3 regions of the Pantoea sp. X-Soil-TKNS-1279 genome follow, and region 1 is predicted to be linked to each of the others. Evidence: predicted binding sites of a transcription regulator. Region 1 holds the regulator's gene; each other region holds the start of a gene.

The links. Region 1 encodes PurR, which represses purine synthesis genes. Its sites were predicted from a motif close to CANGCAAACGTTTGCNTG; they were not measured.
Region 2: glyA (serine hydroxymethyltransferase) is a predicted target of PurR. The motif match lies at 9,908-9,925, and genes of this name have one in related genera.
Region 3: AC6I8N_RS02050 (nucleoside-specific channel-forming protein Tsx) is a predicted target of PurR. The motif match lies at 6,131-6,148, and genes of this name have one in related genera.

What each region holds. Positions count from the first base shown of each region.
Region 1 covers NZ_AP035948.1:1,960,779-1,971,486, reverse strand. The annotation lists gene AC6I8N_RS09370 (aldo/keto reductase) at 1-849, opposite strand, end outside; gene AC6I8N_RS09365 (DUF1289 domain-containing protein) at 922-1,191, opposite strand; gene eptA (phosphoethanolamine transferase EptA) at 1,393-3,030, shown strand; gene AC6I8N_RS09355 (TetR/AcrR family transcriptional regulator) at 3,070-3,666, shown strand; gene AC6I8N_RS09350 (alkene reductase) at 3,715-4,812, shown strand; gene gloA (lactoylglutathione lyase) at 4,908-5,315, shown strand; gene rnt (ribonuclease T) at 5,427-6,095, shown strand; gene AC6I8N_RS09335 (Grx4 family monothiol glutaredoxin) at 6,131-6,463, opposite strand; gene AC6I8N_RS09330 (C40 family peptidase) at 6,827-7,612, shown strand; gene cydH (cytochrome bd-I oxidase subunit CydH) at 7,675-7,764, opposite strand; gene purR (HTH-type transcriptional repressor PurR) at 8,050-9,075, shown strand; gene punR (DNA-binding transcriptional activator PunR) at 9,072-9,983, opposite strand; gene punC (purine nucleoside transporter PunC) at 10,092-10,708, shown strand, end outside.
Region 2 covers NZ_AP035948.1:3,224,811-3,235,518, forward strand. The annotation lists gene AC6I8N_RS15075 (ketopantoate reductase family protein) at 1-850, opposite strand, end outside; gene AC6I8N_RS15080 (creatininase family protein) at 882-1,577, opposite strand; gene AC6I8N_RS15085 (GntR family transcriptional regulator) at 1,564-2,559, opposite strand; gene AC6I8N_RS15090 (ABC transporter substrate-binding protein) at 2,856-4,448, shown strand; gene AC6I8N_RS15095 (ABC transporter permease) at 4,539-5,477, shown strand; gene AC6I8N_RS15100 (ABC transporter permease) at 5,474-6,325, shown strand; gene AC6I8N_RS15105 (ABC transporter ATP-binding protein) at 6,342-7,346, shown strand; gene AC6I8N_RS15110 (ABC transporter ATP-binding protein) at 7,339-8,355, shown strand; gene glyA (serine hydroxymethyltransferase) at 8,540-9,793, opposite strand; gene hmpA (NO-inducible flavohemoprotein) at 10,132-10,708, shown strand, end outside.
Region 3 covers NZ_AP035948.1:455,378-466,085, forward strand. The annotation lists gene abgT (p-aminobenzoyl-glutamate transporter) at 1-587, opposite strand, end outside; gene AC6I8N_RS02030 (M20 family metallopeptidase) at 680-2,125, opposite strand; gene AC6I8N_RS02035 (amidohydrolase) at 2,122-3,435, opposite strand; gene AC6I8N_RS02040 (LysR family transcriptional regulator) at 3,552-4,454, shown strand; gene yjdN (VOC family metalloprotein YjdN) at 4,533-4,958, shown strand; gene AC6I8N_RS02050 (nucleoside-specific channel-forming protein Tsx) at 5,026-5,892, opposite strand; gene AC6I8N_RS02055 (sensor histidine kinase) at 6,283-7,638, opposite strand; gene AC6I8N_RS02060 (response regulator) at 7,635-8,294, opposite strand; gene AC6I8N_RS02065 (helix-turn-helix domain-containing protein) at 8,458-8,826, shown strand; gene AC6I8N_RS02070 (LysR family transcriptional regulator) at 8,933-9,829, shown strand; gene AC6I8N_RS02075 (MFS transporter) at 9,941-10,708, shown strand, end outside.

The sequences.
Region 1 (10,708 bases):
CTGGCGATCAAGCGTAAGTTGACAGGCGGCGACCGCATCGCTGACACGGGCCGTTTTGCCGGTACCAATAATGGGCAAGGGGTGACTTGGCAGTTTCATGACCCAGGCATAAACCACCTGTTCAATATTGCTGGCACCGATTTCCTGCTGTATCTGATGAAGCTCATCCCGCAGCGGCTGGTAATGCGGATCGTTAAAGAGACGACCGCCGCCAAGACACGACCAGGCCATCGGTCGCATGCGTAACTGCTGGCATTGATCCAGGGTTCCATCCAGCAAGGTCGACTGCTCAAGAGGCGAGATTTCCAGTTGGTTCGTCGCCAGAGTAAAAGGGAGCCGCGACTGCAACAGCGTAAACTGTGTCGGTGTGAAATTGGAGACGCCAAAGTGACGTACCTTGCCGCTCTGATGTAAAGCAAGAAAGGCTTCAGCCACTTCATCCGCATCCATCAAAGGGTCAGGACGGTGAATCAACAACAGATCAAGGTGATCAGTACCGAAGTGCCGCAGCGAGTTTTCCGCACTTTGCAAAATATGCCGCGCTTCGGTGATGTAATGACCAATCTGATGTTCCGCTTTGGCACGCGTAGCGATGCCACACTTGGTGACGATTTGCAGTTTTTCGCGCAAACCTGGCGCCAGTTTCAGTGCTTCACCAAACGTGGCTTCACAACGGTAATCACCATAAATATCAGCGTGGTCAACGGTGGTGATCCCCAGCGACAAATGGTGCTCAATAAATTGTACGCATTGCTGGGCCGTCATACCCCACTCCATTAAACGCCAGTAACCCATGATCAGCGGTGAAAACGTCGGTCCCTGCGGGGCAATCTGTTGCGGTTGTAGCATCAAGGTTCTCCCTTAAAACACAATTCCGAATGATGAATCGGCAGTATAACGGAAAGTAACCTGGTGAGACGCTCAGAACAGTGAGGGTTGTTGCGGTTCGTCAGGTTGTTCACTCTTCTGGCTACGTTGTAAGCGCAACCAACGCTGGCGGCACAAACGCAGCACATCACGTTTCTGCGCATCGCTGTATTGCATCCAGTTAAACCGCTCTTCACGACTGCGCAGGCAACCACGACAATAGCCGCGTTCATCGCTCTGGCAAATGCCGCGACAGGGACTGGGGACGGGAAAAAACTCAAGTTGCTCGGCCACTTCAACTCCGACGTCATGGGTTTGCAGCATATTGATAACAGCTTAGTGGCATTGTGCAAAGAGTAAACGCCCCTGGTCTACATTCCACGCAATTAATTATCCTTACCCAGATTGGGTAACTCCTGTTTACCAAACAGGTCGTACCGCCGGTAACTGCATTGAGCTTTCGTTAAGGTTTTCCTCATATTTTGTCTCTACTCTGGCGCCATTCCGTTTTCTGATAGAGTTTCCATGAAATCCCCGAATAAGTTACAGTGTCACTTGACCTGGTTTAATTTTGGTGCTGCTCTCTTCTTTGCCATCGTCTTAAATGGCCTGTTTGTCTTCCGCGCCTGGCAAATTATTACCTACGATCGACTGCATGATTATCTGTTTGCCGCCAGTATCCCTGTGGTACTGATTTCGGCGTTCTACTTTATTTTTAGCCTGATCGCCTGGCCATTTATCCGTAAACCCCTGTTGATCGTACTGGTACTGACCAGTGCCGCTGCCAACTACTTTATGCATAGCTTTGGCACGGTCATTGACACCAACATGATCGAAAACGTGTTTGAGTCGAATGCACAAGAAGCCGGTGCATTAATCAGCCGAACCTGGGCGGTCTGGATGCTGTTGATGGGCATTCTGCCAGTCGCCGTTATCAGCAGCATTCGTATTCAGAATGGGCAACGTTGGTGGTGGAGTTTGCTGCAACGTTTGGCGGGGGCACTTGGCGCACTGCTGATCATTTTGCTGATGGCCGTGCTGTTTTATAAAGACTATGCCTCGTTGATCCGCAACAACAAAGGCCTGGTTAAAATGATCACTCCGGCGAATATCGTTAGCGGCACCGGCCACTACGTCGATCAACGTTGGTTACAGGGTAGCCAGCAACTGGTCAAAATTGGCCAGGATGCACACAAAGGCCCGTTAATCGCGGCCGAACAGAAAAAAACCCTGGTCGTGCTGGTGGTGGGTGAAACCGGCCGTGCTGAAGACTTTTCCCTCGGCGGTTATCAACGCGACACCAACCCGCAGTTAAAACAACAGCAAGTTATTTATTATCCGCAAGCTACTTCTTGTGGCACTGAAACCGCCGTTTCCGTACCTTGCATGTTTTCCAACATGCCGCGCGAACAATACGACGCCAATCTGGCACACCATCAGGAAGGCCTACTCGATGTGCTGGCGCATGCCGGGGTGAGCGTGCTGTGGCGCGAAAATGATGGCGGATGTAAAGGTGCCTGCGACCGTGTGCCCCATACCGACATGACAATGTGGAATCTGACACAATATTGCCACGACGGTTTTTGTCTCGACGATGTGTTGCTGCATAACCTCGATAACTATACCGCCAGTTTGCACAACGACGGGATCATCGTGCTCCATCAAATGGGTAGCCACGGTCCGGCTTATTATCAGCGCTATCCCAGCCAATTCCGCCGCTTTACGCCAACCTGCGACAGCAATCAGATTCAGGATTGCGATCATCAGGCCCTGGTCAATACCTATGATAATTCGCTGCTCTACACCGACGACATGCTGAGTCGTACTATCGACAAACTGAAAGCGTTAAGTGACCGTTTCAACGTGGCGATGGTTTATCTTTCCGATCATGGTGAATCGCTGGGTGAACACGGCATGTATCTGCACGGTGCACCCTATATGTTTGCTCCTTCACAGCAAACACATATCCCATTGTTGATGTGGATGTCACCCGGTTACGCCGCCGCGTATCACGTTAATCAGGGGTGTTTACGTCAACAGGCAGCGGAGACTCCGGTATCACAGGATAACCTGTTCCATACCCTGCTGGGCATGTTCAACATCCAGACCGGCGAATATCAACCCAAGCTGGACATGATCAGATCGTGCCAGACGTTGAGTTAAAGATTGCATTAGACTGACTGGTCTACTACTCTGCGACACATGAACAAGACTCAACAACGCAACGAAACCCGAGAACACCTGCTCGCGACCGGCGAGCAGGTTTGTCTGCAACGTGGTTTCACCGGCATGGGCCTCAGCGAGATGCTGACGCTGGCGGAAGTACCGAAAGGCTCGTTTTATCATTACTTCCGCTCAAAGGAAGCCTTTGGCGTCGCCCTGCTGGAGCGTTATTTTGTCCACCATTTGCAAATGATTGAGCGCCAGCTGAATCAATCAGGCACAACAGCACGAGAGCGCTTCCTGCAACACTTCCGTAGCGCTGAACACGTATTTATCGAGCAGGGCCATATTATGGGTTGCCTGGGCGTGAAACTCTCTGCCGAAGTGTGCGATCTCTCTGAGCCGATGCGCGATGCACTGCAACAGGGCGCGAATGCTGTAATAGGCGCTTACGCTCGCTGCCTGCAAGAAGTGGCTACAGAGCAGGCGCTGCCTTATGGTCAGAGCCCGCAACAGTTGGCGCAGCGTTGTTATTTGCTCTGGCTAGGTGCCAGCCTGCAAAGCAAAATATCACGAGAACCTGGTCCCATCAGCCTGGCGCTCGAAACCATTGAGCAGTGGCTGAATAGCCACTGATTTTAAAAACCGCAATTCCTAGACGACCGGTCTAATACAGGAGTCAACATGGCGAGTAAACAGCTGTTCTCCCCACTGAAAGTGGGTGCGATTACCGTACCTAACCGCGTTTTCATGGCCCCGCTGACGCGTCTGCGTAGCATTGAGCCAGGCGACATTCCGACTCCGCTCATGGCTGAGTATTATCAGCAACGCGCCAGCGCGGGTCTGATTATCACCGAAGCAACGCAAATTTCTTTCCAGGCGAAAGGTTATGCAGGTGCGCCGGGGCTGCATACGCAGCAGCAAATCGCCGCGTGGAAAGCAATTAACGAAGCCATTCATGGCGCAGGGGGGCACAGTGCTGTCCAGCTGTGGCACACCGGCCGCATCTCTCATCATAGTGTGCAGCCAAACGGTCTGGCACCCGTCGCTCCTTCCGCCCTGGCCGCCGGTACGCGTACGTCGTTACGCCACGCTGATGGCAGCGTCTATCGTGAAGATACCTCGCTGCCGCGCGAACTGAGCGTGGCAGAAATTAAGCAGATTGTGGCTGATTTTGGTCAGGCAGCAGCCAATGCGCGCGAAGCCGATTTTGATCTGCTGGAATTGCACTCTGCGCACGGTTATTTGATGCACCAGTTCCTCGCTCCTGGTTCGAACCAACGTACTGATGAATACGGCGGTTCGATTGCGAAGCGTGGTCGGTTCGCGCTGGAAGTGGTGGATGCGGCTATTGCCAACTGGTCAGCCGACCGTATTGGTATCCGCATTTCGCCGATTGGTGCCTTCCAGAACCTGGAAAACGGTCCGGATGAAGAAGCCGCTGCGCTGTGGTACATCTCGGAACTGGGTAAACGCAAGCTGGCGTATCTGCATCTGTCAGAACCGGACTGGGCTGGCGGTCAGCCCTACAGCGATGCTTTCCGCGAGAAAGTTCGCGCCCTGTTCCCAGGGGTGATCATTGGTGCCGGTGCCTATAGCGTTGAGAAAGCAGATGACCTGATTCAGCGTGGTCTGATCGATGCCGTCGCGTTTGGCCGTGATTTTATCGCCAACCCGGACCTGGTTGCGCGCCTGCAACACGATGCGCCGCTTAACCCACAACGCCCGGAAAGTTTCTACGGCGGTGGTGCGGAAGGCTATACCGACTACCCTACTCTGTAAAATCTCCCCGCTGCCGCCCCAATGTGCGGCAGCGCTGTTTTTTCGTAGCGTTAACTCGCTATACTTAGCTTTTGTGCTTTTTAAAAGAGGATGTTATGCGTTTACTTCACACTATGTTACGCGTTGGCGATCTGGAACGTTCAATCGAGTTTTATACCCAAGTGCTGGGTATGCGTCTGCTGCGCAAGAGCGAGAACACGGAATACAAATACACGCTGGCGTTTGTCGGTTACACCGAAGAGAGCGAAGGTGCGGTGATTGAACTGACTTACAACTGGGGCGTGGATAGCTATGACCTTGGTAACGCCTACGGTCATATTGCGCTGGGCGTTGATGATGTTGCTGCCACCTGTGACCAAATCCGTCATGCCGGTGGCAAAGTGACGCGTGAAGCCGGTCCGGTTAAAGGCGGCACCACGGTTATTGCGTTTGTTGAAGATCCCGATGGTTATAAAATCGAGCTGATCGAAAACAAACATGCCGGACACGGCATCGGCAACTAACCTGTTGCCAGGTCAGCCTGTACTTTTACCGGCTGACCCACCTCTCCTGCTGCACCCTCCCGCGATTTTTGCCATAATGCGCGCTGCCCCATTTATTGCTATGAGATCCTGATGTCTGAATCGAACGCCTTAAACGCTCTCCATCAACGCTTTCGCGGCTTTTATCCCGTGGTGATCGACGTCGAAACTGCCGGTTTTAATGCCAAAACCGATGCCCTGTTAGAAATTGCCGCCACCACTCTGAAGATGGATGATGACGGCTGGCTGCATTGTGATGAGACGCTTCATTTCAACGTTGAACCTTTTGAAGGCGCGATTCTTAACCCGGAAGCACTGGCATTTACCGGGATTGATCCCAGCAACCCGTTGCGTGGCGCAGTGAGCGAGTATGATGCGCTGCATGCCATTTTTAAGATGGTGCGCAAAGGGATAAAAGACAGCCATTGTAATCGTGCGATTATCGTGGCGCACAATGCCACCTTTGATCACAACTTCCTGATGGCGGCTGCGGAACGCGTGAGTCTGAAGCGTAATCCATTCCATCCGTTTGCCACTTTCGACACTGCGGCATTAAGTGGATTGGTATTGGGTCAGACGGTGCTGGCAAAAGCCTGTAAAGCGGCAGGGATGGATTTTGATAGCACCCAGGCGCATTCCGCCCTGTACGATACCGAACAAACCGCCATCCTGTTTTGCGAGTTAGTGAACCGTTGGAAACGTCTGGGGGGCTGGCCACTGGCGTTCAGTGACGAACTGTCGGAAGAAGACTCCGCCGAGTGACCAAAAGAAAGGCCGACGACTGTCGGCCTTAACGCTTATTCTGCTTCTTTATACTTCTCAGCAGTTTCTTTAATCAGCGGCTGAAGTTCACCACGCTGGAACATCTCGACGATGATGTCGCAACCACCGACCAGCTCGCCATCAACCCACAACTGTGGGAAGGTCGGCCAGTTGGCATATTTTGGTAACTCGGCACGAATATCCGGGTTTTGCAGGATATCAACATACGCGAAGCGCTCACCACAGGCAGACAGAGCCTGTACCGCTTGTGCAGAGAAACCGCAGCTTGGCAGTTTCGGCGAACCTTTCATGTACAGCAGGATCGGGTTTTCTGCGATCTGGCGCTGGATTTTCTCAACAGTACTCATTTTTGCCTTCCTTAATTCCTCACTTCGTGTTTGTTTATTGTAGCGATTTCACCCCCGCACTAAAACGGGATTTTGCGGTTCAGGCACATCAATCGCCATGTTTGTTAAGTTCCGGTGCCATAAATAACATTTTCATATCGTGATTAAGCATGAACCGATTAATAATTAGCAATATATCTGCTGGGTTAACCAGCTGAAATCGCTCATTTTTGCCCCATATCAACTCTGCTAACACATTAATAGAAAAATGCCTTACCTTTTAGAAAAAAACTGGATTAGAATCATCTCGGTGCTGATCGTTGATCAGATTTTTCTAACATAGCTGCGGGCTGTTTCTTCAGACTGCTTAACCTGTACCGGACTATGCGTTTACTCATTACGCTTTTTATGCTGGCTTTCGCCCAACTGTTTTTTAATGTGGCTTCTGCGTCACCGCATGCGCCCATCAATGCCAGTTTGCATAACGCTGAGAAAAAAAGTGCGCGCGAAGATGAGCGTCGCAAGCGACGTCCGGTAAAAACCAGCACCAAAAAATCCCGTCTTGCTACCAGTGTTCAGAAGCTAAAGCTGAAAAAACAGCCGAAAATGGAAACGGCGCTGCATAAAACCCGCAGCAAGAAAGCCCTGCTGAAATCACCGTCAAAAAAATATGGTCACCAACGTCTGGCGAAGAGAAGCGCGAAGCAGGACGATGACCGCGATTTGACCACCATCAAGATGAGCAATTCTCACCGTCAGCGCTATCAGAAAGCACGCGAAACCGCGATGAACAAGCTGATGGGGCAGATTGGTAAACCATACCAATGGGGTGGCACTTCACCGCATACCGGTTTCGATTGCAGCGGTCTGGTGTGGTACGCCTATAAAGACCTGGTCAAATATAAATTCCCGCGCACTGCCAACGAAATGTATCACCTGCGTGATGCGGCACCGATTAAGCGCGATATGCTGGAGAAAGGGGATTTGGTGTTCTTCCGCATCAATAATCGCGGCACTGCCGATCATGTCGGTGTTTATCTTGGTAATGGCAAATTTATCCAGTCGCCTCGTACCGGTAAAGATATTCAAATCAGTGCATTGGGTGAGGATTACTGGCTGAAACACTACGTCGGGGCACGCCGTATGATGACCCCCAAAACTATCCGCTAAAAAACGCCCGATACCCGATAAAACAAGAAGCCGGACCCTGATTTTCAGGTCCGGCTTTTTTATTAATGAAGGATCGCGGTGAAGCTGAACACGATAATCATTAGTAGCGCGCCCACAGTGGTAAACAGCGCCAGTTTCAGGTCTGTACTCATCACAACTCCTTAGTCACAATAAATGAAGGGTTATCGTAATTTTCTCACAGCCTCCGGCAAAAATCTCGTCTTATCCGCGCCAGCTTGCTAGAATCGCCGCCTTTCGTTGCGCAACAGATTTTGCGCACGCTGTGTTTGCGGCAAGTTAAAGCGTTATTGACCAGGTGTTAATGTCTTTTTCTTCGCCATTCGCCCCGAAAATCGGGGCGCAAAACCATTAGCAGACGCAAACGTTTAACAATATACTTATCAGTTAGTTGCGATAAGCCCGGGAGTACCATTTTCATGGCAACAATTAAAGATGTGGCGAAACGCGCCGGTGTCTCCACCACCACGGTTTCGCATGTCATCAACAAGACGCGTTTTGTCGCGGAAGAGACGCGTAACGCCGTATGGGAAGCGATCAAAGAGCTGCATTACTCGCCCAGCGCCGTGGCGCGCAGCCTGAAAGTCAACCACACCAAAACGCTGGGGCTGCTGGCCACCTCCAGTGAAGCCCCCTATTTTGCCGAGATAATCGAGGCGGTGGAAAACCACTGTTTCGATCGCGGCTACACGCTAATCCTGGGCAATGCGCATAACGACCTGCAAAAACAGCGCGCATATCTGTCGATGATGGCGCAGAAGCGTGTCGATGGCCTGTTGGTGATGTGTTCAGAATACCCTGACGACCTGCTGACCATGCTGGAAGAGAACCGTAATATCCCGATGGTGGTGATGGACTGGGGCGCATCGCGTGGCGATTTTACCGATACGGTGCAGGACAATGCGTTTCAGGGTGGCTATCTCGCCGGGCGTTACCTGATTGAACGCGGTCATCGTGACATTGGTGCCATCCCCGGACAAATGGAGCGCAACACCGGCGGTGGCCGCCATGCCGGTTTCATGCAGGCGCTGAATGAGGCAGGCATCACCGTGCGGCCCGAGTGGATTGTGCAGGGCGATTTTGAACCGGAATCCGGATATCAGGCGATGCAGCAGATCCTCAATCAGAAGCAACGCCCGACTGCTGTGTTCTGCGGTGGCGATATCATGGCGATGGGCGCGATCTGTGCTGCGGATGAAATGGGTCTGCGGGTCCCGCAGGATATCTCAGTGATCGGCTATGACAACGTGCGCAACGCGCGTTATTTCACGCCGGCGCTGACCACTGTTCATCAACCTAAAGCTCAGTTAGGCGAAAAAGCGTTGGAAATGCTGCTGGATCGTATCACCAGCAAACGTGAAGAGCCGCAGACCATCGAAGTTCAGCCAACGCTGATTGAACGCCGTTCAGTCGCTGACGGCCCGTTCCGCGACTACCGCCGCTAAGTTTCCGTTTCGCTCAACCATTCATGGTTGAGCGTTTCGGCATCGCCGAGATAACTCAGCAACCAACCCAGAGCCGGCGAGTTCCGTAGTTCCGACCAACTGACACAGCATGGGCTCTCCGGGAACGGCGTGGGTAACGGTAACTCGGTTAATGCTCCGCTATCCAGCAATGGCCGGGCTAAATGGCCCGGCACCATCCCTACGCAGAGTCCCGCCAGCAGGCAGTCAACGCCGGTTTCCCATTCCGGCACCACCAGCCGGCGTTGATTATCTAACGTCCAGGTCATGCGCCGCGGCAACGCCCGTGAAGTGTCTTCCAGCACCAGAGAAGGCCAGGCCCGCAACGTTTCGTCATCCAACAAGGTACTTTTTGCCAACGGATGATCGGGGCTGACCACGCAGCGCCAGTTCAACGCGCCCATATCCTGAAAGGCGAAACGCCCACCGACCGGGATCGCCTGAGTGGCCCCAATCGCTACGTCGACCCGCCCATCGGCCAGTGCATCCCATACACCATTAAACACTTCATAACTGATAATCAGCTCCATGTCGGGAAAGTGGCGGTAGAAATCCTTCACCAGTTGTCGGGTGCGATGAGGTTTAACGATGCAATCCACCGCGATACTCAGCTGACCACGCCAGCCATTTGCCAACTGCTGGCACTGCCGCCTCGTCGCCAGCATTTTTTTGATAACACTACGCCCTTCCCGGACAAAATGCTCCCCGGCTGCCGTCAGCACCACTTCCCGATGCTGACGTTCGAACAACGGCACCGCCAGCCAGGTTTCGAGCTGCCGTACCGTGTAGCTGATGGCAGAAGGCACCCGATGTAACTCTTGTGCTGCCGCACTAAAACTACCGCTGCGGGCCACCGCATCTACCACTTCAAGCGCATATTCAGACCACATATTTTTGCCTGCAAATTTTTTGATAGCACCGCGCAAATATTAGCGTTTCACAAAACCTGGCGCACGCTTTTACACTCCTCCGCGTTTACCTGTCTAAAGAGAATTACCATGTTGTCATCAAAAGGATTTCTGCCTTATCTTGCTTTACTCAGCATGCTGGGCTTTCTTGCTACGGATATGTATCTGCCGGCATTCGGTGCCATGCAGCAGGATTTTGCTACCGCCCCCGGTACCATCAGCGCCAGTCTGAGTCTGTTCCTTGGTGGTTTTGCCTGTGCGCAGGTCTTCTGGGGACCGCTGTCAGATCGCTTCGGACGTAAACCGGTTCTGCTGGCGGGATTAGCGATTTTTGCCCTGGGTTGTCTGGGCATGTTGTGGGTGAGCGACGTCCGTTTGATGCTGGCGCTGCGCTTTGTGCAGGCGCTGGGTGTTTGCGCTGCCGCCGTTAGCTGGCAGGCGCTGGTGGTGGATCGTTATCCGCAAAATCAGGCCAACAAAGTTTTTGCAACCATTATGCCGCTGGTCGCCTTGTCTCCGGCGCTCGCCCCGTTACTCGGTGCCTGGCTGATGGGCCATTTTCACTGGCGTAGTATCTTTCTGCTGCTGACACTGATAACCCTGGTGTTGCTTATTGGCACCCTGCGTCTGGCGAATCCCGTACGAGCCGACACCACGCGAGCGCCGCAGCCTGGCTGGCTGACGCTGCTGGTATCGCGTACTTATAG
Region 2 (10,708 bases), 1.3 Mb from region 1:
GGCGGTTATGCGCCACCATATCGTCAAAGGATTGTCGGGTGTGGTCAGGGCTGGCATCAGGCAGAAACGCCGCAGGATCAAAGCCATCAAACCCTTGCAAAACGATATGCTGCGCATGGGCCACGCTGCCGATTTCCTGTGCCAGCGCTGTCAGCACGGGTCGGAAACGTGGCATCGCAAGGACATCGGCAATGCTGTCATTGGTTAATGCCGTGGCGAACAACAGCGCACCGTAGATCATCTTCGCCCACAGAAATCCCCAAATGTTTGGTGTGAGGATCGCCGCAGCGTCCACGTTCAGCAGCAGCCTGTAGAGCATTTCAGTCCGTGGGCGGGTGATGCCGTCTAACTCACCAATTACCACCGCGCCGCGACCACCGTGGTGGATCACGCCGGGTTCCAGGAAGTCTGCGCCAAAATTCAGGAAAGCGCCGACGGTACGATCAACGCCGATGCTATCGGCGATAACCCGCTCGTTGAGGCCGTTTTGTAGCGATACCACAAAACCTTCGGGCGCGAGGTGCGGTGCAATTTGTTGGATAGCGCCAGCGGTATGGTGGGATTTTACCGCCAGCAGCACGCAGCGATAGTGACCGGTAAGTTGCTCAGGCAAAAATGCCTGCGCCCGCACCACTTTTTCACCGAGGGGACCGGTAATGCGCAGCCCCTGAAGATTAATCGCGGCAACATGCTCTGCCACATTATCGACAAAAATCACCGTCTGACCGGCAGCGATAAACGCAGCACCGATCACGCCACCAATCGCCCCCGTCCCCCAAATAACCAGAGGATCCTGGGATTGCGGTACTGCGGGGGAAATTGCGGTTTCTGGCTGAGTGACAACTGACATCCGTACCTCCGGGCAAGTCGCGCATCACCGGCTAGAGCGCGTCAATAATCTCGCGAATTTCCGCCAGTGCGGTTTGCCAGATAGCGAGCATCTCCTCATCGGCGCGCTGATAATAGCCGCCGTAGTTGCCGTCACCGAGATACGCTTTGGCACGCGTTGGGTCCAGTTTCCGCAGCGCCACCAAATCAACCATCGGTTTTTGCTGCTGCGGCTGGGTCACGCCCGGCAAACGCGTCCAGGGGAAGTTTTCCATCCAGGAGGCGTGTGACGCGACCGGATCGATAGACATCACTTTTTCCCAGGTTTTCGGCGCATTCCACCAGTTATGCAACTGAACCGTCACCCCCGGATTGGTCACCATCCATTCACTGATGATGTTCTGCGCCGGTGCGTTACCACCGTGCCCGTTGATAAACAAAATGCGGCGAAACCCCTGCCGTTTCAGGTTATTAAGTATGTCATTCAACAGGCACACATAGGTTTGCATACTCAGACTGATGGTGCCGGGATAGTCGCTAAACGCCGGCGTCATACCGAACGGCATCACCGGGAAGACAGGAATGCCGTAAGGCTCTGCGGCCTCTGCGGCGACTCTCTCAGCCAGAATTGAATCCACTGACAGGCTGAGTAGCGCGTGCTGCTCAGTACTGCCGAGCGGCACAATCACCCGGTCGTCGGTGGTGAGATAGTGGGCTAACTGCTGCCAGTTCATTTCACTGATTTTCATTACGGTCCCCGGTGTTGGACGCGTGTAAAATATCCTGTTGCAGCAACGGCACAACCACCCGTTGAATCTCTCCTGCATCAGGAACATGGCGGTACTCAAAAGAACGTTGGTGCTCTCCCAACCGGGCGGTGAGTTCCTGAACGCCGGTGGCATACACCAGGGCATCGGTCTCTTTTAATAATTCACCCAGACGAGGATCATCGCTTTGCACCACGGTGACCTGGGTTACATGAGGCGCAAAGCGCGCCACGCCAGACGTCATTAACGCGGTAAATTCCGGGAAAATCGACACCACCAGCGTGCGCGTCAGTGGATCGAGCGAAGCCAACGCACGGCGAGTAGCTTCGGACGGAATAAAACTGATATTCAGCAACGGCAGCCCCGGAATCAGTTGGCTGACCTCACGCCGACGATGGGCAAAGGTCAGCAACAGATCGGCACTGGCAACACGTTGACGGAGTAACAGGTCGTTTTTTATATCGGTGAGCGTGGTCGCTTCTACCTGCGCGATTTCACCCAGCGTTTCGCCGATGCAGTGTGCATAATCCCGCGCCGCATCGATAAAGTTGCCAATAAAAAATACCGTCTTCTTCCTGAGCTGGCGTTGTCGTTCCGCAAACCGACTGCTGACCAACGCCCCCAGTTCTGCCGCGTTTAAACCGAGCAACATTCCGCTGTTGATAAATGCATCAAGATGCTGATGCAACTCGTCAAGGGCGAGTTCTGACGATCCCACCGCAAGCGCCGCATCGGCGATAAAGGTACCGGCGCCTGGCTTGCTGTACACCAGCTCGGCCGCTTTGAGTTCGCGATATACCTGCGCCACGGTCATCGGCGCAACGCCTACCTGTTCAGCCATGTCGCGCACCGAGGGTAGCTGTTCGCCAGGTTTCAACGCGCCAAACGTAATGGCGTATTCAATTATCCCGCGCAACTGCGCTCCCAACGGGATTGAAGAGTCACGATCGAGGTGGAATTCCATAACCTGCCTGGTCAGTGTACTAGCCTGTTAATACAATTATGCTGTTTTTTACATCAATTCAAGTCATCAAGCAAAAAAATCATGACGAAATAACTTACTGTTATAACCAATTCTTATTTTTGCATTTTTTTTGCGCTGATTATTGACAGTTTGTGAGCAATACATCAATTATCGTACCAGTTAACTAGAACACAATCATTACCGCCATTTTTGCCGGCTCCGCTCTCCGCAGTTTTCGGGGGGCATTTGAGGGCCTGACAAACATTTTTCTGACTTACAAACAGAGGGGCAAGGTCATGAAAGTTATGCCTAAATTAACGTTAATCGCCTTACTGGCAGCGGGTGCATTCAGTACCCTGGCGGCTCAGGCGGCGGAGGTAGTACAGCGCGGCGGTACCCTGATCTATGGTCGCTACGCTGACAGTAATTTCCTCGAACCTATCCTGAACGAAAGCAATAACGATATCTGGATTCTCTCTAACCTCTACGACACCCTGCTGCTGCCGACTAACGATGGCAAAGGCATTCGACCGGGCCTGGCTACCGCGTGGAAGCTGTCGGAGGATGGTAAAAGCCTGACCCTGACTCTGCGTCCTGACACCAAATTTTCTGATGGTTCACCGATCACCGCTGAAGACGTGAAATGGTCACTGGAGCGAGCAGCCAAACCGGGTAATGGCGTGTGGCAATTTCTGGTGAGCGCCATCGCTAACGTCACCATCAGCGATCCGCATACCGTGGTGATCCATCTGTCGCATACCGATCCCGCCATTCTCACCGCGCTGACAGTGTTCAACACCGCGATCATGCCGGAGAAATTGTTCGAAGCGGAACCCGGCGCGACTGACCACGACAAAGCCGCGGCGTTTGCCGAGCATCCGGTGGGTTCTGGTCCGTTTATCCTCAAGTCATGGCAACATAACTCCACCATGACGCTGGTACGCAACCCGTACTATTGGGAGAAAGGCGCTGACGGCAAAGCGCTGCCCTACCTCGACAGCATCAAGTTCGAAATCATCCCCGACGATGCGACACGCATCCTGAAGCTGCAATCCGGTGAACTGGACGGTGCCGAGTTTATCCCTTACTCACGCGTTAAAGAGTTGCAGGGAAATCCGGCAATAAATATGGCGTTGTTCCCCTCCACCCGCGTGGAAGTCGCCAGCGTGAACGCGCGCCCGGAGATAGATGGCAAGCCGAACCCACTGGCGAATCCCAAAGTGCGTGAAGCGCTGAACTACGCCACCGACAAAGAAGGCATCATCCAACTGGTGACCTTTGGACTCGGCAAACCAATGACCTCGTTTATGTCGACCTCCACGCCACTCAACTCGGGCACCAAGCCGTTGTGGCCCGTGGATGTTGAGAAAGCGCAGGCGCTGATGAAAGAAGCCGGTTACCCGGATGGCTTTAGCACCAGCATGAATATTCTGGCGGGTAATGAAGACAGCCTGAGCATCGCGACCGGCCTGCAACAGATGTGGGCACAGATTGGCGTCAAACTGACCATTAACCAGATGGATAACGCCACGCTGAACGCCAACTATCGTAAGGGGAATTTCAGCACCCGTATTGGTCCGTGGACCGATGACATCGCTGACCCCAACGAGATCACCTCCTACTACGCGTATTCGAAGAATATTCAGGCACTGCATTCCGGCTGGAAGAGTGATGAATTAGACACGCTGTTTGAAGCTTCGCAGCAGGAAACTAATCCAGTGAAACGTGCCGAAGAATACAAACGCATCCAGGATATCTACAACAGCACCGGCCCCACCATCCCGCTGTATGAAAGCTCCTATCCGGTGGCGCTGAAGAAAAATGTCGAAGGATTTGTCCAGATCCCGTTGGGGAATAACATCTTCACTGAAACCTGGCTGAAGAAATAATTCGCCTTTATTACATCGAGTGAAATCCAGGCATCTGGCGCTGTACCCGCGTAGGCTACAGCGCCTGTACGCTGGATTTGGGAGCACGCGTTGACCGAACTGAATTATATTTTCAAACGCATTCTGCTGATTATTCCGACGCTGCTGGTGATTTTGGTGGTCACCTTCACCATCGTGCGTCTGCTGCCTGGCGATCCTGCCAGCGCGATGATTGGCGACCGCGCAACGGACGCCGACGTCACGCGTATCAATAAAGAGCTGGGATTGAGTCAACCGCTGCCGGTACAGTTCGTCTTCTTTGTACGCCAGGTCGCCAGCGGTAACCTTGGCAACTCCTATGCCATGCACGCCCCGGTGACCACGGTCATTGCCGAGCGTTTGCCCGTGACCTTGCTGTTGACCGGCATGGCCGCGCTGTTTGCGCTGCTGATGGCCATCCCGCTGGCCTTTATCTCTGCCCTCAAACGCAACAGCGCCACCGATATCACCATTCGCGGCGCGTCACAGGTGACGTTGTCGATGCCCTCGTTTTATATCGGATTGGTGCTGCTGACGGTATTCGCCGCCCAGTTGCACTGGTTCCCGGTCGGTGGCTACGGCGATAGCTGGGGACAACGCCTCTGGCATCTGTTTCTTCCGGCAATGACGCTGGCGGTCAGCATCACTTCGGTACTGATTGGTAGCCTTCGCAACTCGATCATCGCGGTACTGGACGCGGAATATGTCACCTTTGCGCGTGCCAAAGGTCTTAGCAATCGCGTGGTGTTGCTACGGCATGTGTTACGCAATTCGCTGATCCCGATGCTCAGCCTGTTTGCGCTGAATATCGGCACCACCATTGGCAGCGCGGTGATCACCGAAACTGTCTTCGCCGTGCCCGGCATTGCGCGCCTGATGGTTGATAGCATTTTCAGCCGCGACTACCCGATGATTCAGGGGCTGGTCATCGTGCTGTCGGTGCTGGTGTCGTTGATTTTCCTGCTGACCGATATCGTGCAGGTCATGATTGATCCGAGGAGAGCGCGATGAGTGAATTGATTGCCCGACGCTCCCTCACGCGTCATTGGCGAAAGCATCTGCCGTGGCCGTCGCTGCTGGGTTGCGCCATTCTCGCCCTCAGCCTGCTGATGGCGTTCTTTCCGCATCTGGTTGCCACCGCCGATCCGCTGAAATTTGATTACCGCGCGATCCTGAAGGGGCCGAGCCTGCAACATATTTTTGGTACCGATAACTTTGGCCGCGATATCTTTTCACGCGTGGTCTTCGCGTACCGTATCGACCTGCAAATCGCGTTTTTCACCACGCTGTTTCCGATGTTGTTTGGCACCCTGGTCGGACTGTTGGTGGGTTATTTCGGCGGCGTTGCCGAAATGCTGTTTCAGCGCATCGTGGATGCGGTGGTCACCTTCCCGCTGCTGGTTTTGGTGATCGCCATTGTCGCGATTCTGGGTCCGGGCCTGAACAGCATGTATATCGCCGTTGGCATTATTTATTGGGTGTTTTACGCCAAACTTATCGCCGGTGAAGTCAGTATCCAAAAACGCCTTGAATACGTCGCCGCAGGCAAAGTAATGGGCTACAGCACGCCAAGGATTATCTTCCGCCATGTGCTACCAAACGTGATCACCACCACGCTGGTGTACTGGATGACGGATATGGCGCTGGCTATTCTGCTCGGCTCCAGCCTCGGTTATCTTGGCCTCGGTGCGCAGCCACCGACAGCCGAATGGGGGGTATTGATTGCCTCCGGCAAGAATTTCATGGACACCGCCTGGTGGATAACCATCTTCCCCGGTATCGCCATCGTGCTGACCGGGCTGGGATTTAGCCTGTTTGGTGACCTGCTATCGGACTGGCTGCGCCCCGGCAGCCGTTAAAACATGAGAGCGAATTATGCCCGGTAAAACATCCCCTTTGCTGGAGGTGAATCAACTCAATACCCTGATTCATACTTCTCGCGGTAGTCTGCGGGCCATTCAGGAGGTGAGCTTTAACCTTCTGCCGGGGGAAATTCTCGGGTTAGTGGGTGAGTCCGGTTCCGGCAAAAGCGTTACGCTGCGTTCGCTGCTGCGTCTGATGCCGAGCAGCGCGGAGGTTTCCGGCTCCGTCAAATGGCAGGGACGTGAAATCTCAACCATGAAAGCTGCCGAGCTGCGCAACATTCGTGGGGGGGAGATTGCCATGATTTTCCAGGAACCGATGATTGCCTTGAACCCGGTGCTCACCGTCTGGCGGCAGATTGAGGAAAGCCTGCGCGCGCACACCGATTTAAAGCGCAGGCAGCGGCGTCAGCGGGCCATTGAGCTTTTGACGCAGGTTGGGATCCCTGCCCCGGAACTCCGGCTTGACGATTACCCGCATCAGTTTTCCGGTGGGATGCGCCAACGCGTGATGATCGCCATCGCGCTGGCAGGGAATCCACGTCTGCTGCTGGCCGATGAACCGACCACCGCGCTGGATGTCACCATTCAGGAGCAAATCCTCAACCTGTTGTTTAATCTGCGCGATCAGCTCGATATGGGGATTATTTTTGTCACCCACGACCTTGGCGTAGTCGCCCAGTTATGCGATCGCGTGGCGGTGATGTACGCGGGACGGATCGTCGAAACTGCTCCGGTAGAGGAGATCTTCCGTCAGCCCCGCCATCCATATACTCAGGGGTTGATCGCCTCCGTGCCGCAAAATGGTGGTGAACGCCAACCGCTGCTGTCGATTGAGGGCACCCCCCCTTCCCTGCTCGATCTGCCAGCGGGATGTAGCTTCAGCCCACGTTGTCGTTATAAAACTGACGTTTGTCTCAGGCAACTGCCTGCGTCTGAGGTGATAAATCCACATCATCAGGTTGCCTGTCATCATCACGCGAACCTGAGGTTGCCGGAAGGGGTCGGAAATGAGTGAAGTGATCGCGCAGCGAGCGCTACCGATTGTCAGCGTCGAGGAAGCGATTGTGCACTTTCCGGTGGCACAGTCGATCTTCGAAAAAATTCAGGGCAAGCCACGTAAGTTTGTCCAGGCACTAAACGGTGTCCGGCTGGATCTGCTGCCGGGAGAAACGCTCGGCGTGGTGGGTGAGTCGGGCTGCGGCAAGTCAACGCTGGCAAGAACAATGGTCGGACTGCTGCAAACCAATGAAGGTAAAATCTACTTCAATGGTAAAGACATCGCCACGCTGCGCGGCAAAGCGCGGCGTAGTTTTAACCGTCAGGTGCAGATGATTTTTCAGGATCCCTACAGTTCGCTGAACCCGCGCATGACTGTCGGACAGGTACTAACCGAGGCGCTGTCGGTACACAACATGTGTCCCAAAGAGCAGATTCCCGCCCGCATTCGTGAATTGATGACGCTGGTTCGTCTTCCGCTCGACGCTATCGACAAACTGCCACATGAATTTTCCGGTGGGCAACGTCAACGCATTGGTATCAGCCGCGCGCTGGCTGTGGAGCCGCAGGTGTTGATCGCCGATGAGCTGGTGTCGGCGCTGGATGTTTCGGTGCAGGCGCAGGTGGTTAACCTGCTGCTGGATTTGCAGCAAAAACTCAATCTGACGGTGTTATTCGTCGCCCATGATCTGCGGCTGGTCAGGCATATTTCTCACCGGGTGGCGGTGATGTATCTCGGTGAGGTGGTGGAAGTCGCCGATACGGAAACGCTTTTCAATACGCCGTTGCATCCTTACACCCAGGCCTTGCTGCGTGCCGCACCGAGCATGGATCCCTGCGATCGCGGTAAAAACGTTAGCCTGATGGGTGAACTACCCAGCCCACTTTCCCCACCATCGGGCTGTCGCTTTCATACCCGCTGTCCTTATGTTACTGAACGCTGTCGCATAGAACGTCCCGTGCTGGCGACCAAAGCGGAGGGGCAGCGCGTGGCCTGCCATCTGGCACCGGTTGAATCCGGGGCATAAGAAAGTTCACAGTCGATGGAAGCCAGCGTAGTTGTATTCATTTGTAGCGGCGAGATTTATCGCGCTGTCTTCTGTGATGTTAACCTGCGCGATAAATCGCGCCGCGACCACGGATGTCATTCACAAGGCATAAAAAAAGGATGGCTTAACGCCATCCTTTCTATCGGTTCGAACTCAGGCCTTATCAGGCATAAACCGGCAGACGTGCGCAGATATCCAGCACTTTCTGTTTGGTACGTTCGATGGTGGCTTCGTCGTTGATGTTGTCCAGCACGTCAGCAATCCAGCCTGCCAGTTCACGCACTTCCGCTTCTTTAAAGCCACGACGGGTTACCGCCGGGGTACCGATACGGATACCAGAGGTCACAAACGGGCTTTTCGGATCGTTCGGCACGCTGTTTTTGTTGACGGTGATGTTGGCACGGCCAAGCGCGGCATCCGCTTCTTTACCGGTCAGGTTTTTGCTCACCAGGTCAATCAGGAACAGGTGGTTGTAGGTGCCACCAGAAACGATGTTGTAACCGCGCTCCAGCAGCACTTCCACCATCGCTTTGGCGTTTTTGGCTACTTGCTGCTGGTAAGTTTTGAACTCAGGCTCCATCGCTTCTTTGAACGCAACCGCTTTACCAGCGATAACGTGCATCAGCGGGCCACCCTGACCACCCGGGAACACCGCGGAGTTCAGTTTTTTGTACAGCTCTTCGTCACCGTTTTTCGCCAGGATCAAGCCGCCACGCGGACCCGCCAGGGTTTTATGGGTGGTTGAGGTTACGATGTGTGCATGCGGAACCGGGTTCGGATAGACGTCAGCAGCGATCAGGCCAGCAACGTGAGCCATGTCAACGAACAGCCAGGCGTCAACGCTGTCAGCGATTTCACGCATTTTTGCCCAGTCAACCACACCAGAGTATGCCGAGAAACCGCCAACGATCATTTTCGGCTTATGGGTTTTCGCCAGTTCAGCCAGTTCGTTGTAGTCGATTTTACCGGTTTCATCGATGCCGTATGGCACCACGTTATACAGTTTACCGGACAGGTTAACCGGAGAACCGTGAGTCAGGTGACCACCGTGCGCCAGGTTCATACCCAGAATGGTATCGCCCGGTTGCAGCAACGCGGTGTACACCGCAAAGTTAGCCTGAGAACCGGAGTGCGGCTGTACGTTAGCGTAATCTGCGCCAAACAGCGCTTTGGCGCGATCGATAGCCAGCTGTTCAACGATATCTACGTATTCACATCCGCCGTAGTAGCGTTTGCCCGGATACCCTTCCGCGTATTTATTGGTGAGCTGTGAACCTTGCGCCTGCATAACGCGTGGGCTGGTGTAGTTTTCAGAAGCAATCAGTTCAATGTGCTCTTCCTGACGCACTTTCTCTTGCTCCATCGCCTGCCACAACTCGGCATCATAATCGGCAATGTTCATATCACGCTTTAACATCCGCATCTCCTGACTCAGCTAACTTTTTTAACGGCAGTTTAAGCCCCGCTAAGGGGCGAAGGCCAACAGTGTAAACCGTTTTGGCAGGTGACGGTAGCCGCAATCCTTTCTTTTTACGCAAACGATTGGCAAGGCGCTGGAACGGGTTTTTTACGCATTTTTGCAACCCTGTGAATCACGATATTTCCTCAGCATGAAGCGGAAAAAATTTCAGGTTTGCGAGGCGGATTCCAGAGCAGGCGAAAGATCCCGCAACGATCAGGGGGATTTACAACCCCTGCGCCTGGATCATAAGATGCATTTAAAATACATCTTTTAAATTGCCATGAGGATTCACCATGCTCGACGCGCAAACCATCGCTACCGTTAAATCGACCCTGCCCGCCATTGCCCAATTAGGCCCCCAGCTCACCGGCCATTTCTATCAGCGAATGCTGACGCAGCACCCGGAACTCAAAGACGTGTTCAACATGAACAACCAGCGCAGCGGTAATCAGCGTGAAGCGCTGTTCAATGCCATCTGTGCTTACGGCGCCAATCTGGAGAACCTTGCGGTGTTGTTGCCCGCGGTCGAAAAAATCGCCCAGAAGCACGTCAGCCTGAATATTCAGCCGGAGCAGTACGCTATCGTGGGTGAGAATCTGCTGGCGACCATTCAGGAACTGCTGAACCCCGGCGAGGAAGTCTTACAGGCCTGGGGTAAAGCCTATGGGGTATTGGCTGAGGTGTTTATCCAGCGTGAAGAAACCCTTTATCGCACGTCAGAGGCGAAAATCGGCGGCTGGCGTGGCGCGCGTGATTTCCGCATCCGCGCCATTCAGCAGCAAAGCAGCGTGATTAAAAGTTTCGAACTGGCCCCCGTCGATGGCGAGGCAGTGGCAGATTTCTTGCCAGGTCAGTATCTGGCGATCAGTC
Region 3 (10,708 bases), 1.5 Mb from region 1:
GCCTCGGTGCTGATACCCGACAGCAGCACATCGGTGGTGACAATCAGCAGGTTAGCGGTAAACCCGGACGCCACACCGGCGATCGCCGCCAGCAAACCCGCTACCGGATGACGTCCCACGGCGAGGAAGATCAGCGCGCCGAGCGGCGGCATCACCACCAGCGCGGCATCGGAGGAGATGTGGCTGAAGAAGGCAATAAACAACACCATATAGCTGGCGTAGCGACGGCTAACGCGTGACGCCATCTTGACCATCAGCGATTGCAGCAGACCGACCTTTTCTGCCAGACCGGCACCAATCACCAATGCCAGAATCGAACCCAGCGGGGTAAAACTGCTGAAGTTCTTGATGATATTGGGCAGGATCCACTGCAACCCGGCTACACTCAGCAGGTTATTGACCCGCACCAGCTCACCGTTGGTCGGATTCTTCACCGCCAGATCCAGACCGCTGATGATGGCCGTCGCGACCATCAGCACCACAATCAAATAGACGAACAATAAAAAAGGATTCGGTATTTTGTTACCGACCCGCTCAATCCAGCTAAACAGCTTCCCTGGGCTGCGATTCTCCGTGGTGACTTCCATCGGCATTTCCTCGTCTCGTTATGTTGTATTTGCGTAAAAATTTTATTGTTTTGGATACGACTGCCCGCGCCTGCATGGGCGCGGGTTTATTATCAGGATGCCAGTTTTGACGGTTTTACCCCTGGCGGAATCGGGCATTGATAGGGTTGCTCGCTGCGTACGCGGATAAACTCGTCGCGGCAGCGTGCCAGAGCGGCATCATTGGTCAACAGGGTCAGTGCCGTGGCGGCCAGTACTTTTGCCGCCAGGCACATACCTTTGTGGGCGATAGCGGTGCGACCCTGCGCCACCAGTTGCCAGGTATGCAGCGGCGTACCGAAGGCAAAGCACGGCGCGAAGCACTGCGCGGTGGGTGTCACCCAACTGACATCGCCCACATCGGTGGAGCCATACAGCAGCTCACGCGTTACTGCATACGGGGCAACGTCATCCATCAGCACTTTGTCCCCCAGCGCCTCGCTCCAGGCAACTCCGGCTTCACCGCCGGTGCGTGCCGCGTTGAGTCGGGCGTTGCGCAGATCGTCTTTGGTTAAGGTGGCGCGGATCTGCGTCGCAAAGGCCCGCTCATCGTCGTTGTAATCCGGCAGGCCAAACTGATGCAGATAACCCTCCATCACCGCTTCCAGCGCGCGGTTGGGAACGTAGTTGGAGCAGGCTTTATCGAAGCGCACCGTCATTTGTGTGTCGGTCATCAGCGCTGCGCCTTTGGCGATATTGATCACCCGCTGATAAATATCCTGAGCCTGATCGAGTTGTGGCGCGCGAATCAGGTACAACACTTCGGCATCGGCCTGTACCACGTTGGGAGAGACGCCGCCGGTGTTGGTGACGGCATAATGGACGCGCGCTTCCTGCACGATATGTTCACGCAGAAAGTTCGCGCCGGTATTCATCAGTGTGACGGCGTCGAGGGCGCTGCGCCCCAGATGTGGCGAGTTGGCCGCGTGCGCTGCCACCCCTTTGAAGTGGAACGCTGCCTGGATATTGGCAAGGGTGCTGAGGTTAAACATGCCGCTGAAACCTTCCGGGTGCCAGGTCACTGCCGCATCAACATCGTCAAACAACCCTTCGCGCACCATATAGGTTTTGCCGGAACCGCCTTCTTCGCCGGGGCAACCGTAAAAACGCAGCGTGCCGCGCTGGCCGTGCTCTGCCCACCAGGCCTTGATGGCGAAGGCGGCCGCCAGACCTGCCGTACCTAACAGGTTGTGACCGCAACCGTGGCCGTTACCGTTCTCCACCAGCGGCTGCGGCTCAGCGCAGGCCGCTTTCTGGCTCAGACCGGCCAGGGCATCGAACTCACCCAGAATGGCGATTACCGGTTTACCGCTACCGATGCTGGCGATAAACGCCGTTTCGATCCCCCCCACGCCACGCTCGACGCTGAAGCCTTCCTGCTCCAGTGCATCGGCCAGTAACGCCGAGGATTGCGTCTCTTCAAAACGGGTTTCTGGCACATCCCAGATGGCGTCGCTGATGGCGCTGAAGCGCGCCTGATGTTGATTGATGTAGTGATCGATAAACTCAGGATGGCTCATGACTGGACTCCGAACTGTGCCCCGTTCAGTGCCAGCGTAGCGAGGGTTTGTACCGCCACCGCCATGATGCCTTCATCGAAATCGAACTTCGCGTTGTGGTGGCCTGCCGCCAGCTCGCAGCCGAAAATCACGTAGGATGCCTGACCGCCGCGCTGCTGCACGCGCTCCAGCATATAGGTGGCATCTTCGGAACCGGCGGCCTGCTTTTTGGTGTCGATGACCGAGTCGAACAGCCCCAGCGCTTCTGCCTGCTGGTGGATAAACGCGACCCACGGTTGGCTTGGGGTGCAGCTACGTGCGCCGCCCATCAGTTTGACGTCGGATTCAACGCCGTACATCGCTGCGGCACCGGCAATCACACGCAGCGCCTGCTGATAAATATCGTCGTTCACCTGGTTACTGACGCCGCGCGTCTCAACCTTCATCAGCGCGGTGTCGGCCACCACGTTGCGGCCGGTCCCAGCCTGCAACACGCCGACGTTAACACGCGCCACGCCGCCGCTGTGTTGCGGCAGGTTGTGCAGCGCCAGCGTGGCCTGCGCAGCGGCCAGCAGGGCGTTGCGTCCCTCTTCCGGGCGACCACCCGCATGGGCTCCCACCCCGGTGAATTGCACATCAAGTTTGGTGGTGGCGAGGAAGCTGTCGCTGCCGCAAACGATTTCGCCGGCAGGCACGCCGGTGCCGAGATGGATGGCGGTAAACAGATCCACATCGTCCACTACGCCCGCCGCAACCATCGCTTTTGCACCACGCACGCCCTCTTCGGCGGGCTGGAAAATCAGTTTGATGGTGCCGCTCAGTTGGTCTTTCATCGCCATCAACACGTTGGCGAGGCCAAGGCCGATGGTGGTATGACCGTCATGACCGCAGGCGTGCATCATGCCCGCATTGCAGGAGGCAAAGCCTTCGCGCTGCGGCAGATGATCGGCGACGGTGCTTTCATTGAGGTCGAGCGCATCCATATCGACGCGGAAGCCCATCACCGGGCCAGGGCGACCGGTTGCCAGGGTGGCAACAATGCCACAGAAGCCGCCGGAGAAATGGCTGAGCCACTGCGGCAGCGCCCCCTGCTCCAGGGCGCGCGCTTCCTGTGCCGCCAGTACTGCGGCTGAAGGCAACCCCATACGCGCATCGGCATCCACCACTTCACGGCCCAGTTGCAGTTGATAACCAAGACGATGCAGCTCCTCGGCAACCAGGGTGGCGGTACGAAATTCCAGCCAGCCCGACTCAGCAAACTGATGCAGGTCGCGTCGCCAGCTTTGCATTTGTGGTACCAGGGCGCTGACGCGGTCGGAAAGGGTTTTCATCGGCATATCCTTTATGTTGGTTTTTTATGCATTGTCCCGAATCTACACAATGGTATTGGCGCGCATAAGATGCGAATATCTTGTGCCTGATAAACAACGGTTATCACCGAGTAACTATGCCTGCTAACTTAAAATTGCATCAGCTCCGCGCCTTTGTTGATGTGGCCCGCCAGGGCAGCATCCGCTCTGCCAGCCGTCTGTCAGGCGTATCGCAGCCTGCGCTGACTAAGTCGATCCAGGAACTGGAATTGGTACTCGGCGCGCGTTTATTTGAACGACGCCATCAGGGCGTTACCCTGACCGATATTGGTGATAACTTTTTTCGGCATGCCAGCCTGGTGCTGGAAGAACTGCGCGTCGCGCAGGAAGATATTCAGCAGCGACTGGGGCTGGCGGGCGGCAGGGTGAATATTGGCGTCGGCGGCAGCATCGCGCGTACCGTGATGCCGCAGGTGATCAATCATTTTCACCGCGAATATCCGCTGGTAAAGGTGCGTATCGTCGAAGGCCAACTGGTGGCGATGGTACATGAGCTGCGCCAGGGGGAGCTGGATTTCACCATCAACACTTACGACCAAAGCCATCTCGATCAGGAATTGACCTACGAACGACTGATGGAGCGAGATTATCAGGTGGTGGTGCGTAAAGGCCATCCGATGGCTCATGCACGCTCGCTGGCGGAGTTGCAGCATTGTGACTGGACCATGCCGACGCCGCAGGGCAGCTATTATCGGCTGCTGCACGATATGTTTGGCGAGCGCGGCATGGCACCGAAAATCGTCGTCACCTGCGAAACCTTTATGGCCTGTACCAGCCTGGTGGCAAAGACCGATTTCGTCAGCATTATCTCGCGAGATGTGATTGAAGACCCAACCCACGGCGGCCTGCTGGTGGCGCTGGAGCTGGATGATCCGTTACCCAAGGCAAACTTTTATCTGATTCAGCGTAAGGACACGGCGTTGACGCCGATGAGCGCCTATATGGCGCAGCTGTTCCGGCGCTATTGTCAACAAAGGTAAGAGTGCGGCCCGGCTCGCGTCCTGTTTGGCTGGCAGCCACTACACTTGGCATCGGGCGTTCACTCTGGAGAACCGACCATGCAAATTACCCCTTATTTGTTTTATGACGGCCGCTGCGAAGAGGCCATCGCATTCTACCTTGAGGCGACTGACGGCGAGTTGCTGTTTAAAATGACCTTTGGCGATATGCCGGAGACGGAATCCACAGAAGGTTGTCCTTCCGGGATGACCTTTCCGCCGGAACATATCATGCACGCGCACCTGCGCATCGGGCAGGGTGAAATTATGTTGAGTGACGGGAATCGTGAGGCGCATTACAACGGCTTTGCAGTGAGTCTCTCCACGCCGGATGAAGTGCAGGGCAAGCGATGGTTTGATGCGTTGTCTGCCGGCGGGCAGGTGACAAAAAGCTGGGAGCCGACGTTCTGGGCGAATGGTTTTGGCATGTTCACCGATAAGTTCGGTGTGCCGTGGATGGTGAATGCTTATAAACCAAGAATTTAGTCACCGATTTTACCCCGTAGCGGCGCGATTAATCGCGCCGCTACGGATGAAGGTGGCGTTAGCTAAGTTAGAAGTTATAACCCACAACCAGGTAGTAACCCCAGCCGGTTGATTTCACTTCAAACGGACCATTGCCGAAGTTCAGCTCCTGGCCATCAGCCCACTGTCCACCGTTGTGGAAATAACGCGCCACGGTAGAAACATGCCAGTGGTCGTAGTTCAGCGACAGAATGTGGCTGGATGCAATCGAGTTGCTGGTACGTGATGGACCGGTTTCGTCACGCAGATCGGAACCCCAGTCGAAGTTGGTGAAGCCGATATAGCTCAGCTTACCGCCCCACAGGTCGGTAATCGGAACAAAGTATTTCACCTTGAAGCGATAGCCATCCCAGCTGTTTTCGTTGGCGGCACCGTAGTTCTGCCACTGGTATTTCGCGTACACGTTCAGCGACAGGCCCACATCGGAATGGGTGTCGATATCGGTGCCCAGACCCATATACCAGGTGTTCTGGCGCTGCGACGCGTTGCGGCCCATGTCGTAGATGTAGTTGTTGGCGAAGTACCACTCTTTAAACGGACCAAACGCCAGGCTGGTGCCGGTCAGCTTATCGATGGAGAAACGCGGCTCAATTTCCATGAACAGCGGCGAACCGTGGTCGAAAATACCGTTAGCGTTGCTGTTGCCCAGACCGAAGAAGTTGGTCAGGTCGGCGTAGCCGTAGAAATCAAACCAGTCCTTTTTGGCAAAGGCTTCGTATTCCAGATACACGTCGTTGTTAAACTGTGGTCCGAAACGGGTGTGATAACTGCCCACCACGTTGACGCTCTGATGCCACCAGTCGGAAAGGTATTGCGGGTTGCTGTCTGCTGCTTGGGTCGCGCCGGTCCAGCTGCTGGCCAGTAAGGCCCCTGCTATCAATGCTTTATATTTCATTATCGTTAACCACATGCTCGTGATCGTCGCAAAAATGCGCGATCGGTGTCAGTCGATCCCAGGGGTGGGCGGTGAATTGTTTTAAGCCGGTCTGAGCTGCCGGTTTTTAAAGCTCGCGTAGGGTGCCTGTATCAGTCCGATAGAAAATAGATTTTGATCACGTTTGTCAAAAAGTGTTGCAATTCCATTCACCAAAAATGTGAGTTATGTCACATAAGTGTCATGGGCCGAACGGAACCCCGCAACCGTTTACGTTGTCGCGACGCGTTGCAAAATGCTTATGGGGGAATCGGATGTAGCGGCGCGATTTATCGCGCATGTTTTGCGTGGAGGGGCACAGCACAAAAAAACAGCGCGATAAATCGCGCCGTTACGGATGAGGGACAGCTATTAAGGGAGGGTAACTCGCACCTGCAAACCGCAAATCTGACCCTGCGGATTGAGGCAGTTCGACAGTGCCACCTGCATACGGTGTTTTTGCGCCACGCTGCGAACAATCGACAGCCCAAGGCCGCTACCCTGGGCCTGCACATCAGGCGAGCGAGTGAAGCGGTCAAACGCGCGTTCGATAAAGCCTTCCGGCATACCCGGCCCGTTATCAACAATATCCACCACGGTGTGATTGCCGACGCGATGCAGCAGCACATCCACCAGGCTGCCTTCGGGGGTGTGCAGCATGGCATTACCGATCAGGTTGTCAAACAGGCTGCGTAAATCGGAACGACTGGCCTGGATGCGGTAGTGGGCAGTGCCGTTAAAACCGATATCAATTCCACGCTTATCGGCCACCACCATCAGCTGCTCGATACTCTCCTTCAGCAGGTCTTCCAGCTCAATATTTTCTACCGTGGCGACCACCGACTGATCTTCCTGGCGCGAGATGTTCAGCAGCTGTGTCACCAGATGGCGGGTACGGGTCACGCCCGCTTCCAGTTGATCAAACTGACGGCTGGCCTCGCCCGGTTGAATATGCTGGCGTAGGTTCTCCAGCTGCAACGTCACGGCGGTTACCGGCGTACGCAGTTCGTGGGCGGCATCTTCGAGGAACTGGCGCTGTGACGACCAGGCAGCACGCAGTTTATCCAGCAGCGAGTTATAGGCGGCAACCAGCGGCAGGATCTCGTCCGGTAAGCCATCCGGGGGGACGCTGTCGGGATGCAACATCTCCTGGGCGGCAATCTGGCGCGAGGCCACGCGTAAGTCGCGCGTGATGGCGCGCACCACCAGCCAGATCACCAGCAGCGAGAGCGGCATCATTAAAATCAACGGGATAATGGCTGACAGTGCGCGCTTCACCATTACGCTTTTCATATAGCCGATGTTGTAGAGCACCTGAATGGCAGCGATTTCACTGCCGGGTTCACCGGGGCGATTGAAGACACGCCAGTCGCAGTCTTCACAATCTCCGATCTTAACGTCACTCCAGCCTTTTTTACTCTGCAATGGCGCATTCAACTCCGGCCAGGAACTGGCGCGCAGCTGCTGATTGTCATCCCACAATTGCACCACATAGGCGCTTTTGAGTTTATCGGCGTTGAGCATCAGCGGCATCAGGGCAGGAATGCGTTTGCTGCTGGCCCAGGCATCGGCGATTTTTGCCAGCTGATCGTCCTTCATAGTGCCGATCATGTCGCCGTAGCAGCTGTAAAAATAGGAGGTGACACCACCGATCATCGCCAGATGTATCAGCAACAGGGTGGTCAGCAATTTATTACGCAGGGAACGCATAAACGTGAAGGGTTTCATATTGCAGGGACTCGCCACCCCAGGCCGCGCACGTTGCGAATCACTTCGTTATCCAGCTTGCGGCGCATGCCATGAATTAAGACATCAACCGCATTGCTGGTGACTTCTTCGCCCCAGCCGTAGATGCGGTTTTCCAGTTGTTCGCGTGAAAGAATGGCGCCCGGACGCTCCAGCAGCGCATAAAGCAGGGCGTATTCACGCGCGGTAAGTTGCTCACGCTGCCCTTTATACAGTACTTCACGCGTCATCATATCGAGCTGCACGTCGCCGCTGCCTAACAGGGAATCCGCCGCACCGTGACGACGTCGGGTAATCGCTCGCATTCGCGCCAGGACCTCTTGTAAATCAAAGGGTTTTAGCAGGTAATCATCGGCACCGCTGTCGAGTCCCTGAACACGCTGGGCCACGGTATCACGCGCGGTCAGCACCAGCACCGGCGTCATATCGCCACGGGTACGGGCGCGGCGTAGGACATGGATGCCATCTTCCCGCGGTAAGCCCAGGTCGAGTAACACGCAGCTGTAGCCGCCTTCAGTCCAGGCATTGGTGGCAAACACGCCATCCCGTACCCAGTCCACCGACCAGCCAGCGGCCTCCAGCGCCTGCTGCAAGTTCGCGCCAATCATTTCATCATCTTCAACCAGCAGCACACGCATGATGCCCTCCCAAATGTATGAACAAAGTGTAGCGCTGGAAAATTAGCGCAGAATTACACCCGTTTTCCCCTTGCTAATTCTGCGCTAATTTTCCGCTAATTAAGGGATAAATTTAACGCGCTAAAGTGGCTTCACTGGACATCACGTCGTATCAGGAGGAGCCATGAATCAGAGTCAATTTATCCGCAGTTTGCTGGACTGGATAGAAGACAACTTAGGACACGATTTGCATCTGGATGAAGTCGCACGCCGTTCCGGGTATTCCCGCTGGCATCTGCAACGTCTGTTTCGTCAGCACACCGGATTTTCACTGGCTGAGTACATTCGCCAGCGTCGGTTGACCGAATCGGCGTTGACGTTACTGAACAGTGATGAGGCGATCCTGCAAGTGGCGATGAGCTACGGCTTCGACACGCAGCAGGCTTACACCCGCACCTTTAAAAACTACTTCCGCGTCACACCGGGTCAGCTGCGTCGTCAGCGCCGTGTCGAACCAGATCGTCTGTTATTTCCGCTGGCGGTGGCCAGTTGAGTCGCCAACCTGATTTCCCATTGCCATGTGGGCGCGGGAAATCAGGTGCTATTCCGCACCAATCCTTTTAAGCTGCTGTTCTCCCTTACTCTGCCGGTTATGGACAATGGACAACAGCGACAATCTCACCGCCATGATGCTGTTTGCGCGCGTGGTTGAACGGCAAAGTTTTAGCGAAGCAGCCCGCACCCTCGGTGTATCAAAATCCTATGTCAGCCGTGAAATTGCCCGGCTGGAAGTACGCCTCGGCATCAAATTATTGCAGCGTACCACGCGTAAAGTGGCATTGACGGAACTTGGCCAGGCCTATTATCCCTTTTGCATCCGCCTGATGGATGAGATGCATCGCGCTGATGCCTTTGTCCAACAGGTGCATCAACTGCCGACCGGCAACGTGCGTTTGCAGGCACCGGTGACCTTTGGCTGCCAGTGCGTGGTGCCGACGTTAAACCGCTTTATTCGTCGCCATATCCATATCAATGTTGATCTTGAACTGACCGATCGTGTCAGTGAAGACCTTTCGAACCTCGCGGATGTGGCGATCGTCATTCGCGCGCGTGCACCAGAAACCCCTGATTATCGCGAATTGAGCACCATTGACTGGGGCTTGTACGCCGCGCCTGATTATCTGGCCGCGCATCCGGTTATCGATCATCCCGAAAAGCTCACGCGCCACGATTTGTTGTTGTTCCACGGCCCAGCCCACACCGCTGCGCTACCGTTTCGCCGTGATAAGCAGCGGCTGGCGTTGGATGTTCGTAGTCGCTTCCGTGCCAATAACAGCATGGCATTGCTGAATGCGGCGCTGGCAGGCACCGGTATTGCCTATCTACCGGCTTATATGACGCGTGAAGCGTTGGTGCAGGGGGATATCGTGCAGGTGCTGCCGGAGTGGCAAATGGATCGCCTGCACAGTTATCTGCTGCTGAAAACGCAGCCAGAACCCTCCTCGCCAGTGACGTTATTGTGCGATGCGCTGATCACCGCATTGGGTGAGAACTGATTGTTGCATTTTGGCAACAATAGCGCGCTGCGTGGCAAATATCCCGGTCGCTCTGTTATCGACACGATGCCGCTGTTAGCCTGAATGTCAGCTTAAAACAGGGATATCATCATGCAGCAACCTCCAACGGCGTTAGCGCCTGAACAGCAACACTGGCGGCGAAATTTGTTCGTCTGCGTACTCGGTTCCTTCAGCACCATCGTGGCGATGACGCTTCTGCTGCCGTTTTTGCCGTTGTATGTACAGCAACTCGGGGTGCAGGAACCGGCAGCGATTGCACGCTGGTCGGGGGCGGCCTATGGCGCTACCTTCCTCAGCGCTGCGCTGACTGCGCCGCTGTGGGGCAAGCTGGCGGATCGCTATGGTCGCAAACTGATGCTGATCCGCGCCAGCCTGGGGATGGCGATTGCCATGTCATTGATTGGGATGGCAACCGCGCCCTGGCAACTGGTGGCGTTGCGTCTGCTGGCTGGTTTGCTCGGCGGCTACGCATCCGGCTCCACCATTCTGGTGGCGGCACAAACGCCGAAAGAGCAGACCGGCTGGGCGCTGGGTATGCTGTCGTCCGGTATTATGGCGGGTAATGTGGTGGGGCCGTTACTGGGCGGCGTGCTGCCGCCGTTGATCGGCATTCGTCATACCTTTTGGCTGACCGGTGCGGTGATTTTTCTCGCTTTTCTCGCCACCACTTTTTTGCTGAAAGAAGCGCCGCGTCAGGCGAAAAAGGCGGTACAGAGCAGCAGCGCCGATGAGAAAGCGGTGAACCTGCCGGTGGTACGTTTGATGTGGTTATCCGGCATGTTATTGATTTTCGCCAATATGTCGATTGAACCGATTATCACGCTGTATGTCGGGCAGTTTGTCAGCGGCGACCACGCG